DNA from 4 places in the Kineococcus rhizosphaerae genome. Region 1 is predicted to be linked to each of the others. Evidence: riboswitches for the same ligand, from Rfam matches in the RefSeq annotation. Region 1 holds a riboswitch; each other region holds the start of a gene.
What was found. A riboswitch is a leader RNA that binds a small molecule or an ion and turns the genes downstream of it on or off. The one in region 1 is predicted to bind S-adenosylmethionine.
Positions count from the first base shown of each region.

Region 2: another riboswitch for S-adenosylmethionine. It lies ahead of CLV37_RS09750 (MFS transporter); the one in region 1 lies ahead of CLV37_RS22230 (sulfurtransferase).
Region 3: another riboswitch for S-adenosylmethionine. It lies ahead of CLV37_RS17635 (MetQ/NlpA family ABC transporter substrate-binding protein); the one in region 1 lies ahead of CLV37_RS22230 (sulfurtransferase).
Region 4: another riboswitch for S-adenosylmethionine. It lies ahead of CLV37_RS18425 (LLM class flavin-dependent oxidoreductase); the one in region 1 lies ahead of CLV37_RS22230 (sulfurtransferase).

Region 1 covers NZ_PVZF01000014.1:13,003-17,468, forward strand. Annotated here, with positions in the region: gene CLV37_RS22220 (GNAT family N-acetyltransferase) at 59-550, opposite strand; gene CLV37_RS22225 (aminotransferase-like domain-containing protein) at 547-1,767, opposite strand; gene CLV37_RS22230 (sulfurtransferase) at 1,764-2,690, opposite strand; SAM riboswitch class I at 2,839-2,933, opposite strand; gene CLV37_RS22235 (FAD-binding oxidoreductase) at 3,004-4,383, opposite strand.
Region 2 covers NZ_PVZF01000004.1:116,463-124,344, forward strand. Annotated here, with positions in the region: gene CLV37_RS09745 (LLM class flavin-dependent oxidoreductase) at 1-896, opposite strand, end outside; gene CLV37_RS09750 (MFS transporter) at 893-2,224, opposite strand; SAM riboswitch class I at 2,229-2,317, opposite strand; gene CLV37_RS27480 (SGNH/GDSL hydrolase family protein) at 2,426-3,226, shown strand; gene CLV37_RS27485 (alpha/beta hydrolase) at 3,310-4,422, shown strand; gene CLV37_RS09760 (electron transfer flavoprotein subunit alpha/FixB family protein) at 4,467-5,438, opposite strand; gene CLV37_RS09765 (electron transfer flavoprotein subunit beta/FixA family protein) at 5,435-6,250, opposite strand; gene CLV37_RS09770 (FAD-dependent oxidoreductase) at 6,252-7,673, opposite strand; gene rarD (EamA family transporter RarD) at 7,728-7,882, shown strand, end outside.
Region 3 covers NZ_PVZF01000009.1:104,334-112,215, forward strand. Annotated here, with positions in the region: gene CLV37_RS17615 (purine-cytosine permease family protein) at 1-1,159, shown strand, start outside; gene CLV37_RS17620 (OsmC family protein) at 1,267-1,770, opposite strand; gene CLV37_RS17625 (DUF7711 family protein) at 1,827-2,441, shown strand; gene CLV37_RS17630 (DUF1737 domain-containing protein) at 2,438-2,641, shown strand; SAM riboswitch class IV at 2,727-2,837, shown strand; gene CLV37_RS17635 (MetQ/NlpA family ABC transporter substrate-binding protein) at 2,906-3,859, shown strand; gene CLV37_RS17640 (methionine ABC transporter ATP-binding protein) at 3,856-4,878, shown strand; gene CLV37_RS17645 (methionine ABC transporter permease) at 4,881-5,546, shown strand; gene CLV37_RS17650 (diacylglycerol/lipid kinase family protein) at 5,662-6,555, opposite strand; gene CLV37_RS17655 (DUF485 domain-containing protein) at 6,771-7,124, shown strand; gene CLV37_RS17660 (solute symporter family protein) at 7,121-7,882, shown strand, end outside.
Region 4 covers NZ_PVZF01000009.1:280,797-288,678, reverse strand. Annotated here, with positions in the region: gene CLV37_RS18450 (MFS transporter) at 1-939, opposite strand, end outside; gene CLV37_RS18445 (GNAT family N-acetyltransferase) at 1,101-2,156, opposite strand; gene CLV37_RS18440 (rhodanese-like domain-containing protein) at 2,153-2,527, opposite strand; gene CLV37_RS18435 (LLM class flavin-dependent oxidoreductase) at 2,558-3,709, opposite strand; gene CLV37_RS18430 (NtaA/DmoA family FMN-dependent monooxygenase) at 3,706-5,073, opposite strand; gene CLV37_RS18425 (LLM class flavin-dependent oxidoreductase) at 5,084-6,325, opposite strand; SAM riboswitch class IV at 6,322-6,432, opposite strand; gene CLV37_RS18420 (aminotransferase class V-fold PLP-dependent enzyme) at 6,446-7,798, opposite strand; SAM riboswitch class IV at 7,852-7,882, opposite strand, start outside.

The DNA.
Region 1 (4,466 bases):
CGGGGTTTGTCAATTGCCGAACCCGGTTCCACCACAACGGTTGCCGGGAACCCTGGTGCTACAGGTCGCGCCCGTAGCAACGGCTGTGGACGACCGCGTCGTACGGCGGGTACACGGGGACGGGTTCCCAGCCCGCACGCTCGTACAACGCCACGGCCTCGGGCTGGAGGTTCCCCGTCTGCAGCACGAGCCGGCTCACCCCGAGGTCGCGGGCGGACTGCTCGACGCGGCGCAACGCCTCGGCCGCCAGCCCCCGCCGCCGGTGGGCGGGGTCGACGAAGACGCGTTTGACCTCCCAGCGCACCGGCTCCCCGTCGACGGCGAGCCGGCGCAGGCTCGCCGTCGCCGCGGGTTCGTCCCCGCCCAGCGCCAGCCACGTGACGGCGACCTCCGACGCGGACGGACCGGGCGGGTGGTACCGCGGACCACCGTCGGGACGGGCGTAGCGCGGTCCGACCTCGGCGTCCATGAGATGGCGCAGCCGGACGACCCGGGGGTCGTCCCAGCCCGTGGCCACCCAGGTGACCACGGGCAGCGGCTGGACGGTCACCGGCGCGCGAGCGGGGACGCGAAGGCGACCGCCACGCGGTGGACGGCCTCGCGCAACTGCTCCGGCGTGAGGTCGGAGAAGCCCCACCGGAAGCGGTCGCCGAACTCGTGCGGTCCGACGGGGCTGAAGTACCGGCCGAGCGGGAAGTCGACCGCGTTCTGCCGGGCGGCCTCGAGCGCCTTCTCCAGGTCGATCGCCGGGTCCAGGACCCGACCCCAGACGAAGATGCCACCGTCGGCGGCGGGGACCTCGAGGACTCCGCCCAGTTCCTCACCCACCGCGGCGATGAGCGCGTCGTGCCGTTCGCGCAGCACCGAGCGGCTGTGCCGCAACGCGTCACTGAGGGCACCGGGAGCGGCGAGGAACCGGTGGACGCCGCGCTGCACGACGAGCGAGGTGTGCTGATCGGAGTCGCGCCGGGCGTCGAGGACGGCCCCGATCAGCCACTCCGGCCCGGCGATCCACCCGAGCCGCAGCCCTGGCCCCAGGGTCTTGGAGAACGTGTTGACGTGCAGCACCTGCCCGGAGGCGAGGTCCAGGTCCTCGGCGGGGTCCCCGTCGAACCGCAGCTTGCGGTACGGGTCGTCGGACAGGACGAGGAACCCGTACTGCTCGGCGAGCTCGACCAGCCGGCGCCGCGACGCCGTCGGGGAACTGGTCCCGGTCGGGTTCTGGAAGTCCGGGATCGTGTACAGCAGCTTCGGGCGCAGCCCCGCCCGGAGCTGGGTCTCGAGGTCGTCGAGGTCGATGCCGTCGGGCCCCGTGGCCACGGGCCGGGTGTCGACGCGCCGTTGCCGCAGGAGGGTGAGGACGAGGGGGTACGTGGGGTTCTCGACCAGCACGACGTCCTGGGGGTCCAGCAGCGCGTCGAAGACGAGCGCGAGCCCGTGCAGGGCGCCGTTGGTGACCGCGACGCGGTGCGGGACGGTCCCCTCGTCGGTCGCGATCCACTCCCGCAGCTCCGGCAGGCCCAGCGGGACGGAGTAGCGCAACGAGGGCGCGGCCGGGTCGGCCAGTTCGTCCGCGAACGCCCGCGACAGGCCCGCCAGCGGCAGGGTGTGCGCGCCGGGGGTGCCGCCGTGCAGGCCGATGGTCCCCTCGACGGTGCTCGTCGGGCGGGGGCCGAACCCCACGGCGGGCAGGACGTCCTTCGCACGGCGGGACAGCAGGTGCGGACCGGCGTCGAGGGAGGCGATGTCGTCGCGCAGGATCGTCACCGGGTCACCCGGCCCGGCTCGGTCCCGAGGGCGATCGGCACGCGGACGGCGTTGCCCCACTCGGTCCAGCTGCCGTCGTAGTTGCGCACCTCCGGCAGACCCAGCAGGTGGGTCAGGACGAACCACGTGTGGCTGGAGCGTTCGCCGATGCGGCAGTAGGCGATCGTGGGCCGGGTCGGGTCGAGCTGCGCGCCACCGGTCGTGTAGAGGGCCTCCAGCGCGGCGCGGTCCTTGAACCGGCCGTCCTCGGCCGCGGCCTGGGCCCACGGGACGTTCGCCGCCCCGGGGACGTGCCCACCGCGGACGGTCCCCTCCTGCGGGTAGTCGGGGATGTTCGTCAGCTGGCCGCTGTACTCCCCCGGCGACCGGACGTCGATGAGCTGACCGCCGAGGTGCTCGCGCACGTCCGGCAGGAAGGCCCGGATCGAGGCGTCGTCGCGCTCGACGACGGGGTACTGCGTCGGGGTGCGCTCGACGACGTCGGTCGTGACCTCGCGCCCCTCGGCCACCCAGGCCGCTCGGCCACCGTCGAGCAGCCGGACGTCGGCGTGCCCGAACAGGCTGAAGACCCACAGCGCGTAGGCGGCCCACCAGTTGTTCTTGTCGCCGTACACGACGATCGTGTCGTCGCGACCGATCCCCTTGCGCGACAGCAGCTCGGCGAAACGCACACCGTCGACGTAGTCGCGGGTCACCTGGTCGTTGAGCTCGGTGTGCCAGTCGACCTTCACGGCGCCAGGGATGTGACCGGTGTCGTACAGCAGGACGTCCTCGTCGCTCTCGACGACGACGAGACCCTCCCGCCCGAGGTTCTCGGCCAGCCAGGAGGTGCTGACGACGCGGTCGGGGTGGGCGTAGGCGGCGAACTTGGGATCGCTCGTGTCGGGCTGGACGCCGGCGGTGGCGGAGGTGGTCGTGGACATGCGGGAACTCCGGGAGGGGTCGGTACGGGAGGGGCAGCGGGACGGTCAGCTACAGGCGCTGCTGCACCGACGGCACAGGTCGACGACCCGCCGGTTGGAGGCGTGGAAGTGCCGCGCGGGGACGCACGGCGTGCGGTGCTGCATCGATCCTCCATCGTTCCTGGCGGAAGCACCCGCACCCGTTCGCACGGGGGGTTGCTGCGGCGTCGCGGAGCCAGGTCTCTCAGCCGCTCTTGATGGTTGCCCGGACACTGTCGCCCGACCGCGATCGGGTTGTCAATCCCCCGGTGAACCCCGGGGACCCCTCACCGCCTCACAGGGCCTTGCCGGGGTTCAGCAGCCCCAGGGGGTCGAACACGGCCTTGATGCCCGCCTGCAGCGCCCGCACCTGCGGGGTGAGCTCGTCGGCCAGCCAGCGCTGCTTCGCGGTGCCGATCCCGTGCTCGCCGCTGATCGTCCCGCCCAGGCGCAGGGCCGTCGCCACGACCTCGTCGGCCGCCGCCTCCAGGCGTTCGGCGCCCCCGGCCACGTCGTCGGCGAACAGCAGCGGGTGGAAGTTCCCGTCCCCCGCGTGGGCCACGGCACGCACCGAGACCCCGTGCACGGCACCGATCCTGGTGATCTCGCGGTGGAACTCCCCGATGCGCGACAGCGGGACGGCGACGTCCTCGCCCACGGCGAGCTTGTCCTCCAGCGGACCGCGTCCGCTGCGCCGCAGCTCCCAGTGGAACTCGGCGTCCTCGCCGTGCAGCCGGCGCGGGCGGCCACCGGCCCCGCGCAGTGCCGCCTCGACCTCGTCGGCCTCCGCCCGCGCACCGTGACCGTCGGTCTGCACGAGCAGCAGCGCCCCACCCCCCTGCGCCAGCGACGTCCCCGAGTGGGCGTCGATGTCCGCCAGGGTGGGGCCGTCCAGGAGCTCGATGACAGCCGGTCGCGCGGCTCCCGCGGTCAGGGCCAGCAGCCCCTCGGCCGCGGCGTCGACGGAGTCGAACCAGGTGGCGACGGTCTGCTCGTCCACCGGCCGCGGCCGCAGCCGGACGGTGATGCCCACGACGACACCCAGCGTGCCCTCGGACCCGGTGAACAGCCCCACGAGGTCGAGTCCGGTGACCCCCTTGATGGACCGGTGACCGGTCGAGATGAGCGACCCGTCGGCCAGGACCACGTCGAGGGCCAGCACCGACTCCCGCGTCACGCCGTACTTGGCGCAGCGCAGTCCCCCCGCGTTCGTCGCGACGTTCCCGCCGATGCTGGAGGTCCGCCAGCTGGCCGGGTCCGGGGCGTAGCGCAGACCCAACGGCGCCAGGGCGGCGTCGAGGTCGGCGCCCAGGACACCCGGTTCGACGCGTGCGACCTGGTCGGCCGGGGCGATCTCCAGGACGCGGTCCAGCCGCTCGGTCGACAGCACGATCCCGCCGGCCACCCCGATCGCACCACCGGACAACCCGGTCCCCGCTCCGCGCGGCACGACGGGGACGCGGTGCCGGCTCGCCCAGCGCAGGACGGTCTGGACCCCGGCGACGTCGGCCGGGCGCACGACGGCGAGGACCCCCTGCGGGGCGTCGACCCGGGAGCGGTCGGTGACCTCGTGGGCGGCGAAACCCGGGTCCACCGCGCCGGGGAGCTCACCGGCCAGCTCGGCCAGCGGACCGGTGAGGTCGGTGGGGACGGCGGGCAGCAGTTCGGTGGTCATGTCGGGGTCTCCGTTCGCAGTGCGCGGTTCGCGGGGTCCAGCGGGTGAACCCGGGATCGTCACGGGTGGGGCGGACGGCGCCA
Region 2 (7,882 bases), on a different contig from region 1:
CGGTAGTCGGCCAGCAGGGCCCGCGCCTCGGCGTCGGTGCTGCGCACGACGGCGGTCAGGCCGGCGTACACGGCGACCGAGCGGGGGTCGCGACCGGCTTCGGAGATCTTGCGGCGCAACGAGTCCACCGACCGGCGGGCGATCGCGGCGGTGGGCGCGATGACGAAGACGCACTCGGCGTGCCGGGCGGCGAACTCCTGCCCGCGCGGGGAGGACCCCGCCTGGAAGATCACGGGCGTGCGCTGCGGGGACGGTTCGCACAGGAACGCGCCGGGCACGTCGAAGTAGCGGCCGTGGTGGTCGATGTCGTGGACCTTGGCGGGGTCGGCGTAGACGCCGCGCGCGGTGTCGCGCACGACGGCGTCGTCCTCCCAGGACCCCTCCCACAGCTTGTAGCAGACCTCGAGGTACTCCTCGGCGACGTCGTACCGCTCGTCGTGGGCGACCTGCGCGGAGAAACCCAGGTTCCTGGCGGCGGAGTCGAGGTAGCCGGTCACGACGTTCCACGCGACGCGGCCGTCGGTGAGGTGGTCCAGCGTCGTCAGCCGCCGGGCCAGCGAGTACGGCTGCTCGTAGGTCGTCGTGACGGTCAGCCCGAAGCCGAGGGTCCGCGTGACGGCCGCCATGGCCGAGACCGCGGCCAGCGGGTCGTTGACGGGCACCTGCACGGCGCCGCGCACGGCCGCGTCGCGCGAGCCGGCGTAGACGTCGTAGGTGCCGAGGACGTCGGCGAGGAACAGCGCGTCGAACCCGCCGCGCTCGAGGAGCTGGGCGAGGTCGGTCCAGTGCCGCAGCGTGCGGTAGTCGGCGCTGCGGTCCTCCGGGCGCGACCACAGGCCGGCGGCCTGGTGCCCGACGCAGGCCATCGTGAAGGCGTTCAGCCGCAACGGGTTCACCGGGCACCCGCGTCCAGGGGCGCGTGCGCGGTCTCGCGGGTGAGCGCGGCCGAGACGGTCGTCAGGACCGCCAGGAGCGAGAGGTAGCCCGCGACCAGCCACGGGCGTCCGCCCCCGGCCGCCAGCAGCGAGGCGGCGATGAGGGGCGTCAGGCCACCGCCGAGGACGGCCCCGATCGAGTACCCCAGCGACGCCCCGCTGTAGCGGGTGCGGTCGTCGAACTGCTCGGCGAAGAACGCGCCCTGCGCGCCGTACTGGCTGTCGTGGCCGAGGTTGATCGCGATGACGACCGCGCCGACGATCAGGACCGTCGACCCCGTGTCGAGCAGCAGGAAGGCGGGGACGGTGAACACCGCGGTGAGCACCGCCCCGAACAGGTAGACGGGCCGGCGGCCGATCCGGTCGGACAGCAGCCCCCACAGCGGGGTCGCGGCCAGGCTCAGCACCGAGGCCACGAGGACGGCGAGCAGGCCGACGTCGGCGCCGTCGGAGCGGACGTGGTTCGTCAGGTAGCTGAGGGCGAAGACGGTGTAGAGGACGTACGCGCCGTTCTGCCCCAGCCGCATGCCGGTGGTCAGGAGCACACCGCGCCGGTTGCGCCGCAGCACCTCCGCGACGGGCCGGTGGGCCGTGGCGTCGGCCTCGCGCAACGCCGTGAAGGCCGGGGAGTCGGTGACCTTCAGGCGGATCAGCAGGCCGACGACGACGAGGACGGCGCTGGCCAGGAAGGGGACGCGCCAGCCCCAGGCCAGGAAGGCGTCGTCGCTGGTCAGGGCGCGGGCCAGCCAGAACCCGCCGCTGGCCAGCACCATCCCGGCGGCCGAGCCCATCTGCGGGATCGCCCCGAACAGCCCGCGGCGCCCGGGCGGGGCGTGCTCGACGGACAGCAGGACGGCCCCGCCCCACTCCCCGCCGGCGGAGAAGCCCTGCAGGAGCCGGCACAGGACGAGCAGGACGGGCGCCCAGACCCCGACCTGGGCGTGGGTGGGCAGCACGCCGATCGCGGCCGTCGAGACGCCCATGGTCAGCAGCGAGGCGACGAGGACGACCTTGCGGCCCAGGCGGTCGCCGAGGTGGCCGGCGACGGCGCCGCCGAGCGGGCGGGCCACGAACCCGACGGCGTAGGTGGCGAAGGCGGCGATGACGCCGACCGCGCCGCCGACGGTCGGGAAGAACAGCGGCCCGAGGACGAGGGCGGCCGCGGTGCCGTAGAGGTAGTAGTCGTACCACTCGATCGTGGTGCCGACGAAGCTGCCGAGGGCGGCTCGGCGGCGCGCCAGGCGGGCGCCGGGGCGCACGAGGACGTCGGAGGACTGCGTGGTGCTCACGGGGCTCCCATCGGTCCCGGCGGTAGCACCTGCCCTCGCGGGTGGTTGCTGCGACGTCGACGAGCCGGGTCTCTCGGTCGCTCTGGATGGCTGCGCCGAACCTACGACGGGATGATCGGGTGGGCAAACCGCGTCCCGGGGAGCCCGGGACCACGTGCGGTTCAGAGGTTCGTCACAGGCGGGGGTGGGACGGTGCGCCGTGTGAGGGGATCGACACGCTTCGGAGCCGTCTTCGTCCTCCTGCTCGGCTGCGTCGCCGCCGCCGTCCCCGCGGACCCCACCTCCCCGCGCGCCGCCGCCGGACCCCCCGGCGTCCCCGGCGCGGCCACCGCGCAGGGCGTGGCCACGGCGAAGGTCGTGGCCCTCGGCGACTCCGTGCCCAGCGGCGCCCACTGCGACTGCGACCCCTACCCCGCCCTCGTCGCGCAGGCGCTCGGCCCGGCCTGGTCCCTCGACCAGCTCGCCGAGGACGGGGCGACCTCCACCGACACCGCGCAGACCGCGCAGGACAGCCTGGCGACCATCGGCGGCGGCGACCTCGTCCTGCTCGAGACCGGGGCCAACGACCTCGCGCCGTTCGTCGACGCCGACCCGCTGCCCACGCCCGCCCAGGTCGACACCGCGGTCGACGACGCCGTGGACCGGGTGACCGCGACGCTGGACCGGCTCGGCCCCACGGGCGCCCGCGTCGTCGTCCTGGACTACTGGGCCGTCGGGCTCGACGGGGACGTGGCCGCCCGGACCTACACGGGCCCGCAGGAGCAGGTGCAGGACGAGCTGACGGACGCGTTCGACGACCGCCTCGCGGCCGTCGTCGGGCCGCGCGCCACCGTCGTGGGCCTGCGGCCCGTCTTCCACGGCCCCGACGGCGCGCAGGACCCGACGGCCCTGCTGGCCGACGACGGCGACCACCCCGACACCGCCGGCCACGAGGCCATCGCCGCCGCCGTGCTGGCCGCCCTGCACCGGGAGAACGCCACAGGTTCACCGAACATCCCCTGAGAACGACCGCCGGTGCGCCCGCCCGGATCGATGATCGGTGCAGGCACGCACTCGTGCCCGCGTCCGGCTCGGGGGGAGTCGCAGTGAGCCTGTCCAGCACGACCACTCAGGGGGTGGCCATCGGCGTCGCCGCCCTGGCCCTGGTGGCGGTCATCGTCTTCTGGCGCGGCCTCGCGCGCCGCGGCGTCCTGGGCCTGCTGGCCCGCACGGCGTCCCTGGTCGGCGTCAACGCGACCGTCCTGGTCGCGGTCTTCCTCGTCGTCAACAGCCAGTTCGGCCTGTACTCGTCCTGGTCGGACCTGCTGGGCCTCGAGCACGCGACGACCACGACCACGACCACCGCCGCCGGCGGGACGACGCAGGGCTCGACCCCCGTCGACGACGTCCACCCCCGGCCCCTGGACGGCTACGACGGCCGCGTGGTCAGCGTCGACGTCCCCGGCCCGGCGTCCGGGACCACCGGCCAGGTCCTCGTCGTGCTGCCGAAGGACTACGGGAAGGTGAAGGCGCCCGCGGGCGGCTACCCCGTCCTGGAGGCCTTCCACGGCTGGCCCGGCACCCCCCAGCAGTGGCTGGACGCGATGAAGGTCCTGCCAGCCCTCGACGGGGCCGTGGCCGACCACCAGCTCGCCGAGTCGATCGTCGTCGTCCCCGACCTGGAGATCCCCGCGGGCCGCGACACCGAGTGCGTCGACGGCCCGGCGGGCGAACCGCAGCTGGAGACGTGGCTGGCGCGGGACGTGCCCGCCTACGTCGAGAGCCACTGGACGACCAGCCGGAACGCGGACGGCTGGGCGAGCATCGGCCTGTCGATGGGGGGCTGGTGCGCCAACGAGGTGACGATGCTGCACCCGCAGCAGTTCGGTGCCGCGATCACCTTCGGCGGCTACGCCCGGCTGAACCTCGGCTCCTGGCGCCCCTTCGCCGCGGGCAGCCCGCAGGCCAAGCGGTACGACCTCGTCGCCCTGGCGAAGACCGACCCGCCCGCGGTGAAGCTGTGGGCGCTGGCCTCCAAGAGCGACGGCCTGGCCTGGCCCTCGACCTCGGCCCTGGCCGACGCCGCCCACGGCCCGCTGCAGGTCACGCTCGTGACCCAGCAGCAGGGCGGTCACCGCACGAGCATCTGGGCCGGGTTCGTGCCCCAGGCGCTGCAGTGGCTCGGGGCGAACGAGGAGGGGTTCGCCCCGACCGCCTGATCAGGGGATGGTCGGAGGGTGGTCAGAGGTTGGTCGGGGGGTGGTCAGCCGCGGCGGGCGCGCAGGGCCGCGGTGAGCGCGGGCAGGACCTCGGTGAGGTCGCCCACGACCCCGTAGTCGGCGAACTCGAAGATCGGCGCGTCCGGGTCGTTGTTGATCGCGACGATCGTCTGCGCGGCGGCCATCCCACCCTTGTGGTGCACGGCCCCGGACACCCCGGCCCCCACGTACAGCCGCGGCGAGATCGTCACACCGGTCTGCCCGACCTGCGCCTCGTGCCCGATCCAGCCCTCGTCGGTCGCGACGCGGGTCGCGCCCACGGCCGCCCCGAGGACGTCGGCGAGCTCCTCGACCCCGGAGAAGTCGCCCTCGACCCCGCGGCCGCCGACGACGACGACCTCCGCCTCGGCCAGCGCGGGCCGCTCGCTGCGCGGGCGCGGCTCGCGGGAGACGACGCTCACGGCGCGCGCGGCGGCCGAGGCCTGCACGGCGTGCTCGACGAGCCGCGTCTCGGCCGGCACCGCCAGCGGGGCCGCCTGCACGGCGTGCGGGGCGAGCGCGACCACCGCCAGGGAGGACGCCGCGGCGCAGGCGGTGTCCCACGTCCCGGCCAGGACGGTCTTGCGGGCCGTCCAGTGCCCGTCGGCGAGCTCCACGCCCGAGGCGCCCGTGACGACCCCGGCGCCGGTCCGCACCGCCAGCCGCGCGGCGACCTCCTTGCCCTCGAAGGTCGAGGCAACCAGCAGCAGCGACACGTCGCCCAGGGCGGTCAGGACCGTCTGCAGCCCGTCGACGACCGAGGTCGTCAGGTGCTCGTCGGCGCCCTCGACCCGGACGACGTGCAGCGCGTCCGCGCCGTGGGCGGCCACCACCTCGGCCTGCGGGTCCGCGCCGGTCCAGACGGCGTGCACCGGCAGACCGGTGGTCGAGGCCAGCTGGCGGGCCAAGGTGAGCAGCTCCAGCGAGGTGCTGCGGACGTGGCCGTCGGTGTGGTCGACGAGGACGGCGATGCTCACGCGAAACCCTTCTCGGACAGGTAGTCCACCAGCGCGGGGACGGTCTCGGCGTCCCCGGTGACGAGCACGCGGTCGGAGCGCTCGGGACGTTCGGCGGCCTGCGCGACCCACGTCGCGGACCCGGCGGAGCCCACGGTCGCCGGGTCCACGCCGAGGTCGGCCAGCGACCAGGTCGCGACCGGCTTCTTGCGCGCGGCCACGATCCCCTTGAAGTTCGGGAAGCGGGCGCGGAAGGCCTGGTCGGTCACCGACAGCACCGCCGGGGCGGGCGCGGTGAGCACCTCGACGTCGGTGGAGGTCTCCCGGCGCACCGTGACGAGCCCGTCGGTGACCTCGATGCGGTCGGCCAGCGTGAGCTGGGGCCAGCCCAGGACCTCGGCCAGCGCGGCCGGGACCAGCGACGTCAGCCCGTCCAGGGCCGCCATGCCCGCGACGACGAGGTCGACGGGCTGCTCGGCGTGCAGCTTCGCCACCGCGGCCGCCAGCACGCGGGCCGTGGCGATCGCGTCGGAGCCCGCGAGGGCCTCGTCGCTGACGTGGACGGCGGTGGACGCGCCCATCGCCAGCCCGCGGCGCAGGGCCTCCACGGCCGGGGCCGGGCCGACGGTCAGGACCGTCACGTCGTGGCCCTCCCCCCCGTCGTCCTTCCCGAACCCGGCGGCCTCGGCGGTGCGCAGCCCGGCCTCGAGGGCGTCCTCGTCCAGCTCGTTGAGGGTGTCGTCGTCCCCGCCGCGGACGAGCCGGCCATCCTCCCCCAGGGACCGGGCCGACTGCAGGTCGGGGACGTGCTTGACGCAGACGACGACGCGCACGTCAGCCGACCCTGCGGGAGGCCTTGATCATGTCCTCGCGGGACACGACCTTGACGCGCTCGCGGCCGTGGGGCTCGCCCAGGGCCCGCTCGAACGCGTCGAGGACCTCCCAGTCGGTCCAGGTCAGGACGTCGACGCCCTTGTCCCGCAGGAAGTCCAGGATCGCCTGCGGGTCCGGCTCGCTCGCGCGGGAGAACCGCGCGGCGTCGGCCACGAGGTGCTTGACGGTCTCGGAGGCGTCGGACTTGGTGTGCCCGATGAGCCCGACGGGACCGCGCTTGATCCAGCCCGTCACGTAGACGCCGTCCACCGGCTCGCCCTCGGGGGACACGACGCGGCCCTCGTGGTTGGAGATGACGCCCGCGAGCTCGTCGAACGGCAGGCCCGGCAGCGGGGAGCCGAAGTACCCGACCGCGCGGTAGACGGCCTGCACGTCCCAGTCGTGCAGGTCGCCGGTGCCCTCGACGGTGCCGTCGCCCACCAGGCGGGTGCGTTCGGTCCGCAGGCCCGTGACGTGGCCGTCGGCGCCGGTGACGATCTCGGCGGGGGCGTGCAGGAAGTGCAGGTGGATGCGGCGCGAGGCCGTCGACTCCCCCTCCTTCAGCGTCCAGTCCGTCAGCGTCTTGACGACCTGGCGGGTCTGGTTGGACTTCGCGATGGCCGCCTCGGAGCCCTCGTCGAACTCGAAGTCCTCCGGGTCGACGATGACGTCGACGTCGGGGACGTGACCGAGCTCACGCAGCTCCAGCGGCGAGAACTTCACCTGCGCGGGACCGCGACGGGCGAAGACGTGCACGTCGGTGACCTTCGAGGCCTTCAGGCCCTCGTACACGTTGGCCGGGATCTCGGTGGGGAGCAGGTCGTCGGCGTGCTTGGCCAGCACGCGCGCCACGTCGAGGGCGACGTTGCCGGCCCCGAGGACCGCGACGGAGGCGGCGTCCAGCGGCCACTCGCGCGGGTAGTCGGGGTGGCCGTCGTACCAGGAGACGAAGTCGGCCGCGCCGAAGCTCTCGGGGGCGTCGACCCCGGGGATCGTCAGCGGGGCGTCCTTGATCGCGCCGGTGGAGAAGACGACGGCGTCGTAGTGGCGCCGCAGGTCCTCCAGGGTGACGTCGGTGCCGAAGTCGACGTTCGTCAGCAGCCGGATGTCGCCGCGCCCCAGCACCTTCTGCAGGGCCACGATGATCTGCTTGATGCGCGGGTGGTCGGGCGCGACGCCGTAGCGCACGAGCCCGAACGGCGCGGGCAGGCGCTCGAACAGGTCGATGCCGACGCCGTCGAAGCCCGTGGCCGACAGGTCGGCCTTGGAGAGGATGTCCGAGGCGTAGATCCCGGCCGGTCCGGCTCCCACGACGGCGACGCGCAGCGGACGGTTCGAATCGGTCACAGCTCTCGGTGTCCCTGTCTCTCGAGGAGGATTCATCCGTAGGCAAGCCTAAACGCCGGGCGCCACCACCACGAACGCGACGATGACCCCGTGACCCCCGTGGACCAACCCCCCGCCGGCCCTGCACGAACCGTCCACACCCGCAGCGGGGTCCTCGCCGGGGCGGCCGCCTACGGGCTGTGGGGGCTGTTCCCCTTCTACTTCCACGCCCTGCGCTCGGCCGGCGCCCTGGAGATCCTCGCCTG
Region 3 (7,882 bases), on a different contig from region 1:
CCGCGCCGCGTTCGGGGTCCACGGGAACCGGTTGCCGTCCCTGGTGTCGTGGCTGCTGACGCTGGGCTGGGAGACGTCGCTGGCCGCGGTCGCGGTGCTGGCGACCTCGACGGTGCTGGGCCGGCTCGGGGCCGGCGGCGGGACGGGGACCAAGCTCGTCGCCCTCCTCGTCGTCGTGGGCCTGATCGTCCTGGGCGGGACGCTGGGGTTCACCGTGATCATGCGCATGCAGCGCTGGATCACGGTCGTCACGGCGGTGCTGACCGTCGCCTACGTCGTCTTCGCGGCGGGCTCCGTCGACTGGGCGACGGTCAGCGCGATCCCGGCCGGGGACACCGCCGCGGTCGTCGGCGCCTTCACGATGGTCATGACCGGGTTCGGCCTGGGCTGGGCCAACGCGGCGGCCGACTACTCCCGGTACCTGCCGCGGGACGCCTCCAGCGCGGGGGTCGTGGTGTGGACGACGCTCGGCTCCTCGCTCGGCCCGGCGGTGCTGCTCGTGTTCGGCGCGCTCGTCGTGGGCTCGAACCCGGGCCTGAGCGAACTCGTGGGCCAGGACCCCGTCGGGGCGCTGACCGGCATCCTGCCGACGTGGTTCCTCGTGCCGTTCGTGGTGGTGGCCGTCCTCGGCCTCGTCGGCGGCGCGGTCATGGACATCTACTCCTCGGGCCTGGCGCTGCTGAACGTGGGGCTGAGGGTCCCGCGGCCCGTCGCGGTGCTCGTCGACGCGGTCCTGATGATCGCCGGCGCGGTCTACATCGCCTTCTTCTCGGCCAACTTCCTGATCCCGTTCCAGGGGTTCCTCATCACCCTGGGGGTGCCGATCGCGGCGTGGGCGGGGATCTTCCTGGCCGACCTCGCGGCGCGGCGCGGCGGGTACGCCGAGGCCGAGCTGCTCGACGCCCGCGGGCGCTACGGATCGGTGCGCGTGCTGCCCGTGGTCACGATGGTCGTCGCCACGTTCCTGGGCTGGGGCCTGGTGACCAACGGCGGAGCGAGCTGGCTGACCTGGCAGGGGTACCTGCTGGGGCCGATCGGGGGCCGCGACGGCGGGTGGGCCTACGCCAACCTCGGCGTGCTGCTGGCGTTCGCGGTCGGGTTCGCCGTCGTCGCGGTGTTCGGGCGCGCGGCGGTGCGCGCCCAGGAGGCTCGCCGCTGACCCGGGTCCGGGACCGTTGACGCATCGGTACGAACCTTTCGCACCGATGCGTCAACGGTCCGACGAACCGGACCGGACAGGACGCCGCGACGAGCGCGCCCCGAGGGTCACGCGCGCTGGACGACGACCTTCGGCGGCGTCTGCAGGGTCTGGGCGATGACGCAGTAGCGCTCGGCCAGGGAGATCATCTTCGCCTCGGTCGCCTCGTCGGCGTCGGAGGTGAAGTCGAAGGTGATGGTCACGTCGGTGATCCCGACCGGCACCTCGCGGGCGACGCCGAGCGTGCCGCGGGCGTCCCAGTGGGCGTCGACGGTCACCGACGCGTTGCGCAGCTCGACGCCCATGGCGGTCGCCACGCTGCGCAGGGTGACACCGGCGCACGCCGCGACGGCTTCGCAGAGCATGTCGGCCGAGCACGCCTCGGTGCCGTCGCCGCCGGCGGCGGGGTGCAGCCCGGCGCGGGTGGTGCCGGCGAAACCGTCGACCGAGACGCCGATGGACTGCCCGTCCAGCACCGCCACGGCCCGCGCGGGGACCAGCGCCTCGGCCGGGTCCTCGCGGTAGGCGTCCTTCAACGGCTTCTGCAGGGCCCTGAGCTCGGTCGAATCCACCGCCGAAGCTTAGGCCCCCCGCGGGGCGCGCCCGCAACCTCGGACAGACTGCGGGGGTGAAGTGGACCACTGCCGTCAGGACCCTCGAGGACGTCGCCGACCGCTGCGCGCACGTGGGCCGCCAGCCCGAGGGGATCATCCGCCTGCGGGTCTTCCAGGCGTGGGTGTTCGGGCCCCTGCTGGGGCCGCGGACGGACGACGTCGACGACGTGGACGGCGTGCGGGTCGCGCTGGTGACGAACGCGCGCGAGGAGGACTGCGCCTTCGGCACGCGCCCGCCGGCCGCCGGGCAGTGGCTGGCCGCCTCGAGCCTGGAGACGAAGCCGGTGCGGCTGTTCTTCCGGTCCGGGCAGGCGCCGGTGTGGAACCACGTGGTCGAGCGGCCGGTGCGGTTCTGGACCCGCGAGGACGGGGTGGACCCCGAGGTGCTCGCCCGGATCCGTGCCGGGGAGGGCAGCGGGCTGCGCCCGGCGGCGCCGACGGCCACCGAGCTGGCCGGGCGCCTCGACGCCGAGCTGGCGGTGAGCCTGGCCGCGCTGCGGCGCACGGCGGTGGAGTACGACGAGAAGCGGTGGTCGCCGGGGTCGCCGACCAAGCGCGCGGACGCGCTGGCCGACGCCTCCCTGGGGTACCTGAGCGTGCGCGACGCGCGGGATAGCCTGTCCGCGTGAGCGAGGAGAGCACCCCCGGCACCGCCGGCGAGAAGCTGGCCTACCGGCTCCTGACGGGCCCGGACGACCGGTCGTTCTGCGAGAAGGTGAGCGCGGCCCTGGCGGACGGGTACGTCCTGCACGGCAGCCCGTCGGTGACGACGACGGACGGGCGCACGATCGCGGCGCAGGCCGTCGTGCTCCCCCACGTCCTGGGCTGAGCCCACCGGTCCGCCCGGAGCCGGGCGGACGTGCGGCACCCGAACCCGTTTCTGCTGCCCGCCAGGCGGTGTTAAGGTTCGGGCAGGTCATGAGTGACAGCGACAAGCCCTGGCTCGCTGTCCGGCAACCCTCCTCCGCGGCGGGGTGCCCCAGGTGAAGACCTGGCCGGACGAACCCGTCCGGCAAGCGCGGATCGTCGGACGCCGTCGATCACGGTAGCTGCGAGCCGCGCGCCCGCCCGTACGACCACCCGGAGTGCCTTCGTGTCCACCGCCCCCGCCCTTCCCGACAAGCCCAAGCGCCGTGGGCTCCTCTACGGCATCATCGCCGCCGTCGTCGTCGTCGTGGTCGTCGTCGTGGCGATCGTCCTGGGCACCCGGGACGACTCCGCGAAGACCACGGCCGCCGGCTCCACGGCCGCCGCGAAGACCGTCAAGATCGGTGTCGCCGACAAGTCCCTGAAGTACTGGACGCCCTACGTCGAGCTCGCGAAGTCGAAGTACGACGTGGACGTCGAGCTCGTGAACTTCTCCGACTACACCCAGCCGAACCCGGCGCTGTCGCAGAACCAGCTGGACCTCAACCAGTTCCAGCACATCCAGTACCTCGCGAACTACAACGCGACGTCGGGCGACGACCTGCAGCCCATCGGCGCCACCGCCGTGTACCCGCTGCCGCTGTACTCCCTGACCGCGAAGTCCGTCGCCGAGCTGCCCGCCGACGCGAAGGTCGCGATCCCGAACGACGCGATCAACGAGGCCCGCGGCCTCCTGGTCCTGCAGCAGGCCGGTCTGGTCACGCTGAAGGACGGCGGCACCGCGTTCTCCAAGACGAACGACATCGAGTCGTCCAAGGTCCAGGTGACCACCGTCGCCGCCGACCAGACCGCGAGCGCCCTGCAGTCCGGGTCCGTGGCCGCCGCGATCGTGAACAACAACTACGCCACCAAGGCGAAGCTGCCCGTCGACGACATCATCGTCAAGGACGACCCGTCGTCCCCGGCCGCGGCGCCGTACGTGAACATCTTCGCCGCCCGCAAGGCCGACGTCGCCAACCAGACGTACCTGGACCTGGCCGCGCTGTGGCACGACCCGGCCGTGCAGAAGGTCTTCCTCGAGGAGAACCCGGGCGCGGTCGTCCAGGACACCCCTGCCGCGGACCTGCAGGCGGAGACCACCAAGGTCGAGGCCGACGCGAAGGCCGCCGCGGGCAAGTGACCGCTCTCATCTCGCTGACGGACGTCAGCAAGAGCTTCGACCGTCGTGACGGGTCCACCGTCACGGCGGTCGACGCCGTTTCGCTGGAGGTCGAGACCGGCGAGGTCCTCGCGGTCATCGGCTACTCGGGGGCCGGGAAGTCGACCCTCGTCCGGCTGCTCAACGCGCTGGAGAAGCCGACGTCGGGCAGCGTCCTGGTCGCCGGGCAGGACCTCACGCGGTTGTCCGAGGGGGAACTGCGGGCGGCCCGCTCGAAGATCGGGATGATCTTCCAGCAGTTCAACCTGTTCCGGTCCCGCACGGTCGCCGGGAACGTGGCGTACCCGTTGAAGGTCGCGGGCGTGGCCAAGGCCGAACGCGACCGGCGCACCGCCGAGCTCCTCGACTTCGTGGGGTTGCTGGACCGGGCGCACTCCTACCCCGAGCAGCTGTCGGGCGGGCAGAAGCAGCGCGTCGGCATCGCGCGGGCGCTGGCGACGAACCCGCCGCTGCTGCTGTGCGACGAGGCGACGAGCGCGCTGGACCCGGAGACGACGACCGAGGTGCTGTCGCTGCTGCGCCGGGTGAACTCCGAGCTCGGGGTGACGATCGTCGTCATCACCCACGAGATGGACGCGGTGCGCCAGATCGCCGAGCGGGTCGCGGTCATGGAGAACGGCCGGCTCGTGGAGATCGGGGACGTGTACGACGTGTTCTCGGACCCGCAGACGCCTGCGGCGCAGCGCTTCGTGCGCAGCGCCACCCACGACCGCCCCTCGGCGGACACCCTGGTGCGGTTGCGTCACCAGCACCCCGGACGCCTCGTCAGCGTCCGCATCACCGACGAGGCCGGTCTGCAGCAGCGGATCGACACCGCGTTCCGGGACACCGGCACGACCGCCGAGCTCGTGTACGGAGGGGTCTCGGAGATCCGCGAGCGCCGCACCGGGTCGCTGACCTACGAACTCACCGGGCCCTCTGTCGACGCGGCGCTGGACGCGCTGCGCGCCGGGGGCATCCACGCGACCGAGGAGGTCTGAGCATGGACTTCAGCGGTTTCCTCGACACGCTCGACGTGTACAAGGACGCGATCTGGCAGACGCTGCTCATGTCGCTCGTCTCGCTCGTCGTCTCCGGGGTGCTCGGGCTGGTGCTCGGGACGGCGCTGTACGCCACCCGCCCCGGGAACCTGTTCGGCAACCGGCTGGTGTTCGGCGTCATCGGGTTCGTCGTGAACCTGGTGCGGCCCATCCCGTTCGTCATCTTCCTGGCCGCGATCACGCCGCTGCAGATCGCGGTGGTGCGCACGAGCATCGGGACGACGGCCGTCACGTTCGCGATCTCGCTGGCGGCGGCGTTCGCCGTGGCGCGCATCGTGGAGCAGTCGCTCGTGAGCGTCGACCCGGGGGTGGTCGAGGCGGCCCGCGCGGTGGGGGCCTCGCGGTTCTCGATCCTCGTCGGCGTCGTGGTCCCCGAGGGCCTGGGGCCACTCATCCTGGGGTATACGTTCATCTTCATCGGGATCGTCGACATGACGGCGCAGGCCGGGATCGTCGGCGGCGGCGGGCTGGGCGAGTACGCCATCAGCTACGGCAAGCAGCAGTACGACTACGGGATCATCTACGTCGCCGTGGCGACGATCATCGTCATCGTGCAGGTGGGGCAGGTCATCGGCAACCGCCTCGCCCGCGGGGTCATGAGGAGGTAGGGCCGACGACGATCGGCGCGTTCGTGTCCGCCGGCCCCCGCCACGCCGACGGAGTCGCTGCGTGGCGGGGACCGGCGGGCACGAACCCGGGCGCCGTGAGGAGTCGGCCAGAAGATCACGGGCAGACGACCTGCCAGACGTCGGCGTGCATCTCCCACCGCTCGGAGGTCTGCGGGTCGGTGACCTCGCCGTCGGAGTTCAGCCGGAACGTGCCGTCCTCGGCGCGGATCTCGACGACCTTGCCCGTGGCGGTCACGACGTCCTGCCGTTCGACGTGGACGCCGCGGCGCAGCCCGGCGGCGAACCCGAGGCGGGCCAGGGGTCCGGTGGAGGTGCTGACGACGACGTCGGCGAGCCCGTCGTGGGGGTCGGCGCCGGGCACCAGGGGGGTTCCCCCGCCGATGGTGCCGCCGATGCCGATGCCGGCCATGAGGACGGGCCGGCCGGGCGGGGTGAGGACCTTCCCGTCGACCTCGACGCGCAACGCGAAACCCCTCCCGGCGCTGATGCCGGCCCAGGCGGCCCCGACGGGGTAGGCGGCGACGCCGAGGCCCTTCTTCAGCCGCTGCGCCTTGGCGGTGGCCGAGGCCCCGATCCCGGCGTGGACGGTGTTGACGGTGATGCGCTGGTGGGAGTCGACGAGCAGTTCCAGACCGCGGGGGCGGCCGGTCGCGGCGACGCGGGCGGCGGCGACGGGGTCCAGCGGCAGCCGCAACGAGCGGGCCAGGTCGTTGCCGGTGCCCAGCGGGACGACGCCGAGGGGTCCCACGTCGCGGGTCCGGCCGGCGTCCCACAGCAGTTGCAGCGCGGCGTGCAGGGACCCGTCCCCGCCGAGCAGGACGAGGCGGCGCCCGTCGGCGCTCAGCAGGGCGTTCCGCAGGTCGTGCAGGTCCCCGGTGCGGCGCAGCTCGACGTCGCCGGCGCGGCCCAGCTCCCCCACGACGGCCTCGACGGCGTCGGCGCGGGCCGATCCGGCGGCGGCGTTGACGATGGCCAGGTACCCGTTCACACGCGGCACAACGGTCCGGCGCCCCGGCGGGTGCCGGGCCGTGGCCGGCCTCACAGCCGGGCCCGCACCCGGGCCCCCCGCCGAGCCTCCGGCGGGCCCCGCCGAGCCCCCCGCCGAGCCGGTCACGACGCGCCGCTCGCGACGCACCTGTGCGGTACCTGGATGCGGGCCCAGGATCGGGTTAGCCTCGGACCACGCTGACGAGGAGGTCACCGATGCCCGCTCCCGCCCCCGGGGACGACCCGTACGAGGACGTCCGCTCCTCCCCCGAGTTCCAGGCCCTGCGCCGGCGCTTCCGCCGGTTCGTCCTGCCCCTGGCCGCGCTGTTCCTGGTCTGGTACGCCGCGTACGTCCTGCTCGCCGACTACGCGCACGGGTTCATGAGCACCCGGGTCGCCGGCTCCAACATCACCGTGGGGCTGCTGTTCGGCCTCGGCCAGTTCGTCTCGACCTTCGCCATCACGACCGTGTACGTGCGGTGGGCGAACCGGCGCTTCGACCCCGCCGCGGAGGCGCTGCGGCACGAGGTCGAGCAGCGCGTCGCGCGCGGCACGGAGGTGCAGCGGTGACCGACGTCGGCGAACCCCTGGTCAACGTCGCCATCTTCGTCGTGTTCGTCGCGGTGACGCTGGTGGTGGTGCTGCGCGCCAGCCGCGGCAACCGCACGGCCGCCGACTTCTACGCCGGGGGACGCTCGTTCACCGGGCCGCAGAACGGCATCGCGATCGCCGGGGACTACCTGTCCGCGGCGAGCTTCCTGGGCATCGCGGGGGCGATCGCGGTCTACGGCTACGACGGGTTCCTCTACTCCATCGGGTTCCTCGTCGCCTGGCTCGTGGCGCTGCTGCTGGTGGCCGAGCTGCTGCGCAACACCGGTCGCTTCACCATGGCCGACGTCCTCAGCTTCCGGCTGGCCGAGCGGCCCGTGCGGCTGGCCGCGGCGATCTCGACGCTGGCCGTCTCGTTCTTCTACCTGCTCGCCCAGATGGCCGGGGCCGGGGGGCTGGTGGCGCTGCTGCTGGGCATCGACTCCACCGCGGGGCAGAACGTCGTCATCGCGGTCGTGGGGACGCTGATGATCCTGTACGTCCTCGTGGGCGGCATGAAGGGCACGACGTGGGTGCAGATCATCAAGGCGTGCCTGCTGGTCGCCGGGGCCGCGGTCATGACGGTCTGGGTGCTGGCCCGGTACGGGTTCAACCTCTCCGACCTGCTCGGCGCGGCCGTGGCCGCCCCCGGGTCGGCCGGTGACGCGCTGCTGGGGCCGGGGGCGCAGTACGGCGCGACCGGCACGTCGCGGCTGAACTTCCTGTCGCTGTCGCTGGCC
Region 4 (7,882 bases), on a different contig from region 1:
GGAGGCGACGGCGGCCGGCAGCAGCACCAGCCCGGCGTCGAAGGCGGACAGCCCCAGCCCCGACTGCAGCACCAGGACCTGCAGCATCCCGAGGGCCAGGACGGCGCCGAAGACGCACATCGCCACCGCCGTGCCGAGGGAGAAGTCCGGGCGCCGGAACAGGTCCGGCACGACCAGGGGGCTCAGGGCGCGCCGCTCCCACCAGCGCAGCACCCCGGCCAGGACCACGACGGTCAGCAGGCACGGCACGAGCACGCCGGCCGAGACCCGTCCCGTCGCGAAGGGCAGCAGCAGGCACAGCGTCCCCAGCGCGACGACGGCGCTGCCCGGCAGGTCGAGCCCGCCGCGGGGCAGCGGCCGGCGGGCCACCCGCGGCAGGTGGCGGAAGGCCACGGGCAGGAGCAGGACCGCCATCGGGATGTTCGCCGCCAGCACGAGGCGCCACCCCAGGCCGGGGCCCCCGAGCCCGGTGAGCAGCCCGCCCAGCAGGGGACCGCACGCCGACGAGCAGGCCGTCGCGACGGAGTACCCCGCGAACGCCCGGGCCCGCTCGGGGCCGCGGAACACCGTCTGCAGCGTGCCGTGCACCTGCGGGTTGACCACGCCCGCGCCGAGCCCCTGCAGCGCCCGGGCGAGGACGACCGTCCAGGCGTCGTGCGCCGTCGCGGACAGCACGGCCGCGGCGGCGAACACGACGAAGCCGCTGAGGTGCAGGAACCGGCGCCCCAGGACGTCGCCGAGCCGGCCGGCGGGGACCAGGGCCAGCCCGAAGGTCAGCGAGTAGCCGGCGAGGATCCACTGCACCTGCGTGGGCGTGGCGCCCAGGTCGGCGCGCAGGGCCGGGACCACGACGCCGACCATGCTCTGGTCGACGAGGGTGACGAATCCCGTGCCGAGGCAGACGAGCCAGACGGCGGTGCGGGGGTCGGACGGGCGCAAGGGTGCTCCGGTCGGTGACGGCGGGGGCGTCCACGCCGAAGGGTGGCCCCACTCCGGCGATCGAGGAATCTCACGCCGCGATCGAGGACGGCACGGCAGGCCTCGGAGCCGGGGATTCCTCGATCACGGCGGAAGATTCCTCGATCGCCGGGAGGGGTGGGTCAGAGGGTGTCGTCGCCCGCGAGCGGGACGACGTCGTACCCGAAGGCGAGCAGGGTGCCGCCCTCGACGACGCGCGTCTCGCGCTCGGGCAGGCGCACGAAACCCAGGGTGGTGTACAGGGAGTGCGCCGCGGTCATCCGCGGGGCGGAGTTCAGCACGACGCGGTGCAGTCCGCGCCAGCGGGCCACGTCGAGGGCGTGCCGGACGAGCGCCGTCCCGACGCCGCGACCGCGGGCGGGCACGGCGCTCGCCAGCAGGCGCAGGTCGAGCTCCCCGTCGAGCGCCGTGGCGCTCAGGGTCCGCCCGGGACGAGGCAGCGTCACCGTGCCGAGCAGTTCGCCGGTGACGGCGTCGACGGCGACCCACAGCTCGGCCTCGCGGGTCCGCGTCGCGGCGTCGGCGACCTGCGCGGCGTACCAGTCGGGCAGGTCGCCGTCGGCGGCGTAGGCGTCCAGGGCGAGCCGGCTGACGGCATCGAGCTCCCCGGGCCGGGCCAGCCGGACGAGCACCCCGGGAGCGGGGTCGACGTCCCGGCCGAACACGGCGAGCCGCAGACCGCCACCGCCCAGCCGGTCCTCCCGCTCGGGCAGCCGGGTGAAGCCCGAGCGGTGGTAGAGGCGCTGGGCGGTCTCGTTGCGCGCCCCGGTGTCCAGCACGACCCGGGTGAAACCCCGGGCCCGCGCCTGCGCGACGGCGTCCTCGAGCAGCAGGGCGCCCAGTCCGCGGCGGCGGGCGGCGGGGGAGACGGCCAGCAGCCGGAACTCGAGCTCGTCGGGTCCGGCGAAGCGGGCGTGCTCGGTGCCCCCGGGCGCCAGGGTCGCGGTGCCCAGCAGGTCCTCGCCCGTGCCCTCGACCGCGACGCGGACGTCGGCGGTGCGGGCCCGGCCCGCGGCGTCGCGCAGGAGCGCTGCCCGCGCGGCGTCGGGCGGGTAGGGGCCCACGGAGAACCCGGCCACCGTCAGCTCCCCGACGGCGGCCAGCTCGTCGGGGCGGGCCGACCGGACGGTCAGCGTGGTCGCGCCGTCCGACACGGGGTTCTCCGTGGTGGTGCTCATCCGGCCTGCACGGGTTCCTCGGTCGCGAGTCCGGCGGCCTTCCACGCCGGGAAACCGCCGTCGACCTGGACGACGTTGGTGAAGCCCGCGGCGAGCAGCTCGGCGGTGACGGGGCCGGACCCGGCGGGCGACCCGCAGATCACGACGATCTCCTGGTCCTTGTCGGTCAGCTGCTCCAGCGCGCCGGGCTCGCCGACGGCGAACTTGCGGCCGACGTCGGTCTTGGCGACGACGACGGCCTGCGGCAGCTCACCGTGGGCGGCGCGGCCGGCGTCGCTGCGGACGTCGACGAACAACGCGCCACCGGCGACGGCGCGGCCGGCGGTCTCGGCGTCGACGAGGGGGGCCTCGGGGAGGGTGGTCTCGCTCACGTCACTCCTGTGGTCTGGTGTTCTCGGCGCTCACGCGGTCGCGTGGGCGGGTTCGGGCAGGTGCACGGTCGACCGGTCGCGCCACGCCTGCGCGAGCAGTTCGTAGGAGCGGAACCGGTCGGCGGCACGGTACGTCGCGGTCGTCACGAGGATCTCCTCGGCCCCCGTGACCCGGGCCAGCGCCTCGAGCCGGGGAACCACCGTCTCCGGCGAGCCGACGACGTGACCCTCGAGGCGGTCGGCGACGAGCGCCTCGTCCTCGGCGGACCAGGTGAACGCGTCCACCTCCTGCGGGGAGGGGATGGGGACGGCCCCGGTGCCGCGGCGGATGCCGAGCACCCACTGCGCGTACGGACGGGCGAGCTCGCGCGCCTCGGCGTCGGTCGCGGCCACGACGACGTCGGCCGACACGGCCACCCGCGGGGCGGGCAGGACGCCGGGACGGAACGCGTCGCGGTAGGTGGCGACGGTGTCCAGCACGGAGGCGGGAGCCACGTGGTAGTTCGCGACGAGCGGCAGGCCGAGTTCGCCGGCGACCCGCGCGGACTCGCCGCCGCTGGAGGCCAGCACGTGCACGTCCACGGGCGCACCCGACAGCAGCGAACTGCCGTGCGTGCGGCCCTCGGCGTCGGTGTGCCCGTCGCGCAGCAGGTCCAGGGCGAGGCGGAGCTCGTCCGCGAACGGCGGCGCGTCGGCGCGGTGGACGCCCAGCACGCGCGCGGTCGCTGTGAGGGTCTCGACGAGCGCCGGGTCGCGCCACAGGGGCGGCGGCGCGGCGGGCACGGGCAGCCCGTCGACCACCCGGGACCCGCTCGCCCCGGGCCGCTCGGCCCCCGCGGGGGCGGGGCCGTGGACCCGGCCGAAACCCAGGTCGACGCGGCCGCCGACGGCCCGGGCGATCGTGGCCCACTGCTCGGCGGCGACGGCCGGTGTCGTGACGGCCAGCAGGCTCGCGGCCGAGCCCACCCGCAGGCGCCGCGTCGAGGACGCGACGAGCGCCGCCAGGACGGCGGGGGTCGAGCTCGAGACGCCGGGGGACAGGTGGTGCTCGGCGAGCCAGAACCCGCGGTAGCCCCAGTCGTCGGCCGCCCGGGCCAGTTCCAGGGTCCGGGCGATGCCCGCACCGAGCCCCTCGTGCTCGCTCTCGGGGACGAGGTCGAGGACGGACAGTTCCACGCTCACGCCGGCTGCGCCGCCCGGGCCGGGGACAGGCCGAGGTTCTCCCGCAGCGTCGTCCCGGTGTACTCCGTGCGCAGCGAACCCCGTTCCTGCAGCAGCGGGACGACCGTGTCGACGAACTCGTCGAGGCCGGTCGGCACCACGGGCGGGTGCAGGATGAAACCATCGGAGCCGTCGTTCTGGACGAAGTCGTCGAGCTGGTCGGCGACCGTGGTGGGCGTGCCCACGAACGTCGCGCGGGCGGTGACCTCGATGACGGTCTCGCGCAGGTTCAGCCCCCCGCGCGCGGCGATCTCGCGCCAGCGCGCCACGACCGCGTTCAGGTCGGGGTCGTGGATCGCCCGGCCCCTCCAGCGCGGCGGCGCGGTGGTGTCGGCGTCGAACTCCGGCAGCGGACCCTCGGGGTCCAGCTGCGACAGGTCGCGGTTCCAGACCTGCTCGGCCAGCGCGAGGGCGGTGGCGGGGCTGACCTGCTGGTGGGTGAGCTCGCGCGCCTTCTCGGCGGCGTCGGCGGCGCTGTCGCCGAGGACGACACCGGCCGAGGGCAGGATCTTGACGTCGCTCGCCAGGCGCCCGTGACGCACCGCCCGCGCCTTGACGTCGCGGTAGAACGGGACGGCGTCGTCGGTGCGCCGGAAGGGGGAGAAGATCGCGTCGGCGTTGGCGGAGGCGAACTCCCGGCCCTGGTCGGACACGCCGGCCTGGATGATCAGCGGGTGGCCCTGCGGCGGACGGGGGACGTTGAACCGGCCGCGGACGTCGAACTGGTTCGTGTGCAGCTCGAAGGCCCCCACGCCGTGCCGGGCCAGGAACTGCCCGGTGGCGCTGTCGGCCAGGACGTCGCCCGGGCCCCAGGAGTCCCGCAGGGCGCGGACGGCGAGGAGCACCTCCTCGGCCCGCTCGTAGCGCTGCGAGCGGTCGAGGTAGCCGCCGCGCCGGAAGTTCGCGCCCGTGAACGCGTCGAAGCTGGTGACGACGTTCCACGCGGCGCGGCCGCCGGAGAGGTGGTCGAGGGAGGCGAACTCGCGGGCCAGTTCGTAGGGCTCGTTGAACGTGGTGTTGATGGTCCCGGCCAGGCCCAGGTGGTCGGTGACCCCGGCCAGGGCGGCCAGCACCGTGAAGGTGTCCGGCCGGCCCACGACGTCGTTCTCGTAGATCTCGCCCGCGTGCTCGCGCAGCCGCAGGCCCTCGGCCAGGAAGAACAGGTCGAAGAAACCCCGTTCGGCGGTGCGGGCCAGGTGGGCGAAGCTCCGCACGTCGATCTGGCTGCCCGCGGCCGGGTCCTGCCAGACGGTGTGGTGGTTGACGCCGGGCAGGTGGGCGCCGAGGACGATCTGCTTGCGGGGCTTGCCGTCGGGGATGCTCATCGGGTCCTCCTCAGACTGCGGCGTAGCGGTTGACGGGCCTGGCCAGCCCCAGGTGGTCGCGCAGGGTGGTGCCGGTGTACTCCCGGCGGAACACCCCGGCGGACTGCAGCAGCGGCACGACCTCGTCGACGAGCGCGGGCAGGTCGGTGGCGTTCACCGCCGGACGGAACCGGAACCCCTCGATCCCCGCCTCGCGCCACAGCAGCAGACGCTCGACCAGGCCCGCGGGGGAGTCGGCCACGACGAGCGCGTCGGAGCCGAACGCCTCACCGTCGACGGTGTCGAGCCGGTCCAGGCGGTTGCGGGCGGCCGCGGCGTCGGGGCCGAGGGCGACCACGAGGTCGGCGTGGACCTGCAGCGGGGTTCCCGTCCGGCCGACGGCGGCCTCCGCGGCACGCACCTCGGCGACGATCTCGCGGGCGTTCGCCGCCTCGTGCGGCGTCACGAACACGACGTCCGCGCTCGCGGCGGCGAACTCGTACGCGGTCCGCGCGTGCGCCAGTGCGGTCACCACGGGCTGTCCCTGCGGGGGACGGGGCGTGATCGAGGGGCCGAGGACCGAGAACCAGGGGGTCTCGACCGCGACCCGGTGCAGCTTGGTGCGGTCGACGAAGCGTCCCGAGGCGACGTCGCGGATCTCCGCGTCGTCCTCCCAGGAGTCCCAGAGCGCCCGCACGGTGTCGACGACGGCGCGGCCCTCGGCGAACAGGTCCTCGACCGCCGCGGCGACCTCGGGGTCCTGCAACGTCTCGCGGGAGACCACGGGGATCGACCGCCGTCCGAAGAGTTCGGCCTCGTGGGCGCGGGGGGCGATCTGGGCCCGCCAGCCGCCGCGGCCGGAACTGACGTGGTCGAGCGTCGCGAGCGCCTTGGACACGTGGAACGGTTCGGTGTGGGTCGTCGTGACGGTGGGGACCAGACCGACGGCCTGCGTGACCAGCGCCAGCCGGGCCGCGACGAGCAGCGCGTCCAGGCGGCCGGCGACCCGGTCGGTGCGGTCGTCGGGTAGCCCGAAGTGGCTGCCCTGCAGGCTGAAGGAATCCTCGATGGTCACGAGGTCGAACAGCCCGCGTTCGGCCTCGCGGACGGTGTCGCGCCAGAACGCGGCGGTGAACAGCTCGTCGGCGCGGGCGCCGGGTTCGCGCCAGGACGCGGGGTGCCACCCGGTGGACTCCAGGGCCACGGAGAGGTGGAGTTCGGACACGGTTCTCCTCCTGCTGTCTTGACGACACGCAGGCGTCCGGCGGGTCATCGCGCTTGCCGGAGGTCTTCCTCCGGCCGGGTCGTCACCTGGAGCACCCCACCGCGGGGGAGGGTTGCCGACCAGCTAGCCAGGGCTTGTCGCTGGTTCTCGTGACCTTCGCCGGTGAGTTTACCCGAGTTCCGTCACCGGGTCGAGGAACGTCTCGGGGGCGGGCCGGGCGTCGGTGAGCGGACCCCAGTGACCGTCCACCAGGCCGTACTCGAGCTCGGGGCCCGTGGTCACGAACCGCTCCACCGCGGCCACCAGCCGTTCGACGTCGGCCGAGCCGGTCCCGACCCCCGTCGAGGCGCGCAGCCCGCCCGCGACCAGGCCGAGGGAGTTCGCGAACCGGTGCGCGCAGAAGCGCCCGTCGCGCACGCCGATCCCGTGCTCCGCCGACAGGTACGCCGCGACCTCGGAGACCGAGCGGCCCGCGACGGTGAACGTCACGACCCCCACGGCGTCGGCCGGGTGCGCCCGGACGACCTCGACGCCCGGCAGGGCGCTGAGCCCGTCGACGAGCTGGGCGCGCAGCGCGCCCTCGTGACGTTCCAGCGCACCGTCCGGCAGGGCGGCGAGCGTCGCGCAGGCCTGGGCCAGGGCGACGGCGCCGATCACGTTCGGCGACCCGGCCTCGTGCCGGTCCGGGCCGGAGGCCCAGCGCACCGCGTCGTGGCTGACGTCGAGCGTCGCGCCGCCGCCGGCCAGGTACGGCTCGGCCGCGTCGAGCCAGTCGCGGCGGCCGACGAGGGCGCCGGCGCCGAACGGCGCGTACAGCTTGTGCCCGGACAGGGCGATCCAGTCGATCTCGTCGCGGCCGACGTCCACGCGCCGGTGCGGCAGCAGCTGGGCGCCGTCGACGGCGATGCGGGCCCCGGCCGCGTGCGCGGCGCGGGCCAGCCGGCGCAGCGGCAGCACCTCGCCGGTGACGTTGGAGGCGCCCGCGACGGCGAGCAGCGCGTACTGCCCGGTGGCCAGCTCGGCCTCCAGCAGGGCAGCGGTCTCCTCGGCGTCGGCACCGCCGCGCACCACCGTGGTGGCCGCCGAGCGCTGCCAGGGCAGCAGGTTCGCGTGGTGCTCGACGTCCGCGACGAGCACCCGGGCACCGGCGGGGACGGCGCGGGAGAGCAGGTCCAGCGCGTCGGTCGTGCTGCGGGTGAAGACCACGACGTCGTCGGCCCGGGCGCCGAGGAACCGCCCGACCTGCTCGCGGGCCTGCTCGAACAGCGCCGTGGAGACCCGGGACAGGTACCCGGCGCCGCGGTGGACGCTGGCGTAGTGCGGCAGCACCTGCGCGACGCGGGCCGCCACCGCGCTGAGGGCCGGCGCGCTGGCGGCGTTGTCGAGGTTGGCGTAGGTGGCGGTCCCGCCCGTGGCCAGCGGCACCACGGTGTCGGCGCCCACGACCGGCAGCAGCGGGGCCACCGGGCGACAGGCCGCACGAGGGGCGGGACGGCTGGGGGACAGGGTGCTCGTCGACACGAGGTCTCCTCGGGAAGTGGACCCTGCCGGGAGGACCGGGATCACCCCGGCGAGGTCCGCGCTTGCCGGGCCCACCTCGGGACC